2 regions of the Lentibacillus halophilus genome follow, and region 1 is predicted to be linked to the other one. Evidence: riboswitches for the same ligand, from Rfam matches in the RefSeq annotation. Region 1 holds a riboswitch; the other holds the start of a gene.
The links. Region 1 has a riboswitch for thiamine pyrophosphate ahead of ACZ5Q7_RS06125 (ABC transporter substrate-binding protein). Riboswitches for the same ligand answer to the same signal wherever they lie in the genome.
Positions count from the first base shown of each region.

Region 1 (3,217 bases):
GTCATATTTTTAATTCATTACTTGTCCACCATCAACAACGAGATTTTGACCGGTAACCACCCGACTCCACCGTGAAGCGAAAAACAAGACTGTATCGGCCAGTTCCTCGGGAGTTGTGACCTGCTTTAACAGGGTATCTTCCTTAATGAGATCAAATACTTCAGGAGGCGTGGGTGAGCTTGCATCGGTCACTCGTAACAACCCTCCTGACACCATATTAACGGTGATTCCATTCGCACCAAGGTCACTTGCCATGTTCCTTGTAAATCCGATTAACGCTGCCTTACTTGTATTATAATCATGATATGGGACCACAGGATCTTGCACGAGATTGGTACCAATATTAATGATTCTGCCAAACTGAAGTGTAGCCATTCCTTCATAGGCAACTTGCGTCGTATGTAAAGCAGCCTTGATGCTTCCTTCTAATTGGACTTGATAATCTTCCCAGTCAATTTTTTTGGCATCTTTCCTGTTCACTGAATCGAATTTAAAATTCACCAATGCGTTATTGACAATCGTTGTAACGGGATGGTTAAAATGCGATTCTGCTTTTTCAAACATATTTTCCACCTGGTCTCTATCAAGCACGTCGGCCTGAATCGCTATCGCTTCACTTCCAATTTTCTCTACGACTTCTTTCGCTTTCTCTTCACTTTGGTAATAGTTCAGAATAACACGTGCACCCTCACGCCCAAATGCTTTGGCGATTTCTGCCCCTAACCCTCTGCTTGCTCCTGTAACCAATACAACCTGGTCTTTAATGTTCATTATGAATTCCTCCTTTGCTATTTTCGAATAACAATCCATTTGTCCAATATTCCTCGGGATCTCCTGAAGCATCTGTAAGCTTCACCTCCTTAAGCCATCTTTGTAAATGATCAAAATAATTGAATGGCATGGAGAAGTCTTTGGTGAAGTAACTTAAAGTTGCGTCTAAAATAGCTGCCTCCACTTGATCCATAGGATTTTTTTTCGTGAATTGATAGTAAATCTTCTTTGCTTCATCTGGCTCATTTAGAATGAAATCACTGCTTCTTCTCAATACCTTCAAAAATCTGCTTATCTCATAACTTCGTCTGCTTAAAACAGCGGGTGAAGTAATTAAAATTAAACTCCCTCCAGCAGGAAGACCCCAATCTTTTAATGAAAAGAACCCCGGTTTATACCCGCGTGCCCGCGCTTCAATGATTTCATGATGCTGTTGTACTGAAAAAGCTAAATCTGCTTCATCATGAATTAACGCCTCGGTATGGTAAAATCCTTTGTTAACCGGAATTAAATCGTGAACATCGCAATGCCCCCCATCTGCTAGAATCAGGGATTTCATAAAGGCTAGTCCTGTTGGTCCAGGTGCACTTGGATAGGTTAACCTTTTCCCAATTATATCCTTAGGTCTTGTAATTCCATTGTTTTTTAGAAACATGACGCCACTGTCAGATTCTAGAAATCTAGTAATTCCAATAACATCGATACTTTTTAACTTATCTTGTACTAAATGCAAAGGTTCTGTGACAGCAATATCCATAGTCCCATTATGTATTTCATCAATCGCATCAAAGTGTTCCTTAGGCTCTATCATTTCAACGTTTAAATCGACTTCTGAAAACCACCCCTTTTCCATTCCAATCAAAAATGGAAGATGGTTTGGATTCAAATACCACTCAAGACCAAATGTTAGGTTCTCCATGTTTATCCTCCCCCCTTTAACAATCTTGTAATTACTCGTAAAACCTTTATCTTTTTTGATGCTCCGCCTACACTAAAGCAATAAAAAAGCAGTACCACGGGAGTGATACTGCTTTTTGTCAATTAAACAATAAGATTGACGCACAGCTAACACTTCCCTTCGCTGGTATTAACCAGATCACAGGTTCAAAGGGTCAAGATATCGAATACCTTATCTCAGCCATATAGCTCCCCTAGCGATTTTTTCATATAATTCATTTTTTTATAATGTAACATAGAAAATCAATTATTGATACCATGAATTACAAAATAGTCTGTTTTGGGAGCCAAGAGCCTTAAGATGGGGTTATGGTGACCAAAGCTGAAATAATCTGGTGATTCACAGTATAAGCTTGAGCTAAAATTTTAGGACCTTTAGCAATTTGTATAAAATTTGTCCTCTATTGGTAAAATAAACGTAATGTAATATGTAAATATGTACTTATGGAGGGTAAAAAATGGATCAAGACAATGATAATCAAGAACATATGACGGAAGGTGAAGATAAGCAGACTTTAACAACGCGGCAGGGACAGCCTGTTAAGTATAATCAAAATTTGCGAACGATAGGTAGTCGAGGCCCAGCAACACTGGAGAATTATCACTTTCTGGAAAAGATGTCCCATTTTGACCGAGAACGTGTACCGGAGCGGGTCGTCCATGCACGCGGTGCCGGGGCGCACGGTTATTTTGAATCCTACGGAAAAGTTGGCGATGAGCCGATTTCTAAATATACACGTGCAAAGGTTTTTCAAGACGCTGGTAAACATACGCCTGTATTTGTCAGATTCTCAACGGTCATCCATGGCAAAGATTCGCCGGAGACCCTGCGAGATCCCCGCGGCTTCGCTGTGAAGTTTTATACTGAAGATGGAAACTGGGATCTTGTCGGGAATAATATAAAAATATTTTTTATCCGCGATGCGATTAAATTTCCTGACTTTATTCATTCGTTTAAGCCCGATCCAATAACGAATATCCAGGATCCAAGGAGGCAGTTTGATTTTGTTACACAAAACCCTGAAACCCTTCATATGATCACATTTATATTCTCCCCGTGGGGAATTCCTGCTAATTATCGCCATATGCAAGGTTCTGGCGTCAATACGTATAAGTGGGTCAATAAAGACGGGGAAGCGGTATTGATCAAATATCATTGGGAACCCAAGCACGGCATTAAAAACTTAACTCAGGAAGAAGCTAGTGAAATTCAGGGCAAGAATTTCAATCATGCAACGCAAGACTTATATGAAGCGATTGAAAATGGCGATTATCCGGAATGGGAACTCTTTGTACAGATCCTTAGTGACGACGAACATCCCGAATTAGATTTCGATCCACTAGATGACACCAAAATTTGGCCCGAAGATCAAGTGCCGTGGTACCCCGTAGGCCGTATGGTGTTAAATAAAAACCCTGATAATTATTTTGCCGAAGTGGAACAATCCGCATTTGGAACTGGGGTTCTTGTCGATGGCTTGGATTTTTC
Region 1 is NZ_AP043750.1:1,248,570-1,251,786, reverse strand. It holds gene ACZ5Q7_RS06130 (3-oxoacyl-ACP reductase) at 10-771, opposite strand; gene ACZ5Q7_RS06125 (ABC transporter substrate-binding protein) at 761-1,690, opposite strand; TPP riboswitch at 1,828-1,934, opposite strand; gene ACZ5Q7_RS06120 (catalase) at 2,187-3,217, shown strand, end outside.

Region 2 (3,217 bases), 960 kb from region 1:
AACATCAGGAGGTGGATTCAGTCGGTCCAAATCCATTCCGCTGTCAACCAACAGTACAATGGACATGTATCATGTTTGCATGGAGTTGTTCAGTACATTTTATGATGGACTAAGCGATATCAGACATGTATATGTGACACTGAACAATCTGTACGATGATGATGGAAATGAACAATTGAGTTTATTTGACAACACGACCCAAAAAAAAGATATCGGTTATGTAATGGATGACATTCGAGCCGCATACGGGCCCACGGCCATTTTACGTGCTACAAGCTATACCAAAGCGGGCATTACCATCGATCGAAGCTCAAAGATAGGAGGACATCAAGCATGATTATGCACACTGTTGATAGTGAGGACCTTTACTGAATGACAGGTGAATGAATCCACTTTAAATTTTTACACTAGGAACATATGATCGTATATGTTATAATTATTTTTACAATAGACTGGCTTCACATGAGGGACTATGGCACACGTCTTCTCTTCTGGGATACTTCCCATGGAAGGGAGGTGTTGCCAATGGATATGAACGATGTATTAACGCTGATGATTTCCTTCGGCGTATTAATTGCGTTGATCATGTCCGATAAAAAATAACCCCTCATGTGCTTTAGCCCGGCCATGAGGGATTCATTCCCAATGGTGCCATCCCCTCTTGTTGGGGTTGGTCTATTGTACCGTTCCATGTCAGCACATGGAGCGGTTTTTAATATGATATGACTATCTGTAATCATTATACCACGAAAACAGTTTTTGTACACCCGATATCCATGCCCATTATGATATTAAGCATGTGCATAATCTCTTTTTAACTTTCCATGTCACGTCGTTATCGTCTCCAAAGGCTTACGGTCCACCGCAAACGCAGCATCGATTGGCTTATCTTCCAGCAAGTCTGCTACACGTATACCTGTAATCGGACTAAGCAGAATTCCGTTGCGGAAATGACCGGCCGCAATCGATAAGCCATTGACGTGAGGAGGTCTTCCAATATAAGGTAATCCATCTCCTGTTTGCGGACGAATGCCAGCCCATGCATTTTCCCATCTGGCCTCCTGTAAAGCTGGGACAATGTTTGTGGCGTTCTCTATCAGACCTGATACGCCCTGCAATTGAACAGATTGATCGAATTCATCTGGTTTTTGCGTGGCTCCGATAATAATCCTTCCGCCAGACTTTGGCACAATATAGCCATTTTCCAAAAAGATGCTGGATGATACAATTGGTTGATCATGCCGCACCGCAAAACACTCCCCTTTCACAGGGTGAACATCAAGTGATACGCCGGCTTTTCGAAGGATTTCATTGCTCCATGCTCCTCCCGCAACAACTACTTCTTTGGCATAAAACGAGTCAGACGATGTTTTTACGCCGATGATACGGTTATCTTCCTGTAAAAAATCGTCCACATTCATATGTTCCAGGATATCTGTCCCTAAAACAGCTGCCGATTGAGCAAACGCTTGAGATAATAGCGGTGCGGAAACTTGCCCGTCATTAGGTATATAAAAACCGCCCAAAGCCGCATCAGAAAGTTCCGGTTCTTTCATCCTTATTTTTTCCGCCGAAAGCCATTCCGCTTCTTGCCCCATCGATTGCTGCAATGCTGCAACCGATTCTAAATGGGCACGTTCATCGTCTGTTTGCGCTACCTTTAAAATGCCGCTCTGTTTGAGTTCGATATCTATACCGGAAAGGGATTGTAATTCTTCAGCCAATTCAGGAAACATAGCTCGGCTTTTTTGGGCCAGCTGAAAAAGCGGGTTGTCACCTTCTAGCTCCGACTGTGCACCTAACATACCTGCTGCCGCACTGGAAGCCTTCTCATTCAGTCCATCTTTTTCGATGATCAGAACGTGCTTATTTCGTTTACTCAGCTGATAGGCAATGGAATTTCCTATAATTCCCCCGCCAACGATAATCACATCATAATGTTGTTTCATTTTATCCCTCCTGCTGAATTCCCGGCAAAACGCAAAAAACCACTTCCCTCAATGGATCGGAAAATGGTTGGTGTGCTTTATTTTAAAATAAACCATCTCAGCCCACCACTTCCCTACGCCGGTGTTAACCGCGTCAAGTTCTAAGGGTCCCAAAGTTTATCACTTTGATCTCAGCCTTTTCAAAAGGCACCCCCAGTGGAAATGAAAAACGATTATAGTTTAACTTTAATTTATCAATAATATTGGCAAATGTCAATTAATAACCTTGATGTTAATTGGCGACTAAAATAGAATGTTATTATGGGTATGTTTTCATATTGACTTCTCATCTGAAATGCAACACAATCAAATAAGAGGTGAATGAATTGCCCACGACAATTTTTGCGCATAGGGGTGCCAGCAGCCTGGCCCCGGAAAATACCATGCCTTCCTTTAAACTGGCCTATGAATTGGGGGCTGAAGGTATTGAAACCGATGTACACCTTACCAGAGACAATGAAACCGTATTAATGCATGATGAGCACCTTAAGCGGACAACCAATGGTCACGGATACATTAAAAATTTCACTTATGAACAACTACAGAAGCTGGACGCCGGATCGTGGTTTTCATCCGACTATGCAGGTGTCTCTATTCTTACTTTGGGGACATTGTTGAATTGGGTTCGGAATAAATCATTATATTTAAACCTTGAACTGAAAAATAATAAAATCGATTATAAATATCTTGAACATCTCGTATATGAACAAGTGAAACAGTATCGGCTGACTAACCGGACAATATTATCAACATCGAATCCTCACAGTATCAAACGATTACGTTTACTCAGCGATTCACCCAATATAGGTTTCTTAAGATCCAAAAGGGCAAAAAATCTTGTCGGATACACTGAAAAATTAGGAGCCGGGTCTTTACATATCAACCATCGATTGCTTTCTCCACGGCTTCTAAGGCAAAGCGATGAGGCGAACATGCCCCTTCGTGTGTACACTGTCAATCGTCCCGACATTATGAGACGCTGTTTTCAATCAGGCTGTGACGCTATTATAACCGACGTGCCACACACCGCATTGGAGCAGCGGAAATGAACCGAAAATTAATGAGCATCGCAGGAGGATATCCCATGACCAGATTATTTAACATTGTCACCCTTCAAAATCGGAATGATATGTCATCAATGTATAAGTATTCCTATGAGCGAGGATGGCAATAATATGGAACTCATTTTTCTGGGGACCGGATCCGGTGTCCCATCCAAGGAACGCAAT
Region 2 is NZ_AP043750.1:2,208,436-2,211,652, reverse strand. It holds gene ACZ5Q7_RS10905 (DNA polymerase IV) at 1-337, shown strand, start outside; gene thiO (glycine oxidase ThiO) at 828-1,949, opposite strand; TPP riboswitch at 2,043-2,153, opposite strand; gene ACZ5Q7_RS10895 (glycerophosphodiester phosphodiesterase) at 2,306-3,037, shown strand; gene rnz (ribonuclease Z) at 3,164-3,217, shown strand, end outside.
Region 2: it holds a riboswitch for thiamine pyrophosphate, as region 1 does, so the genes downstream of both, thiO (glycine oxidase ThiO) here and ACZ5Q7_RS06125 (ABC transporter substrate-binding protein) in region 1, are expected to answer to the same signal.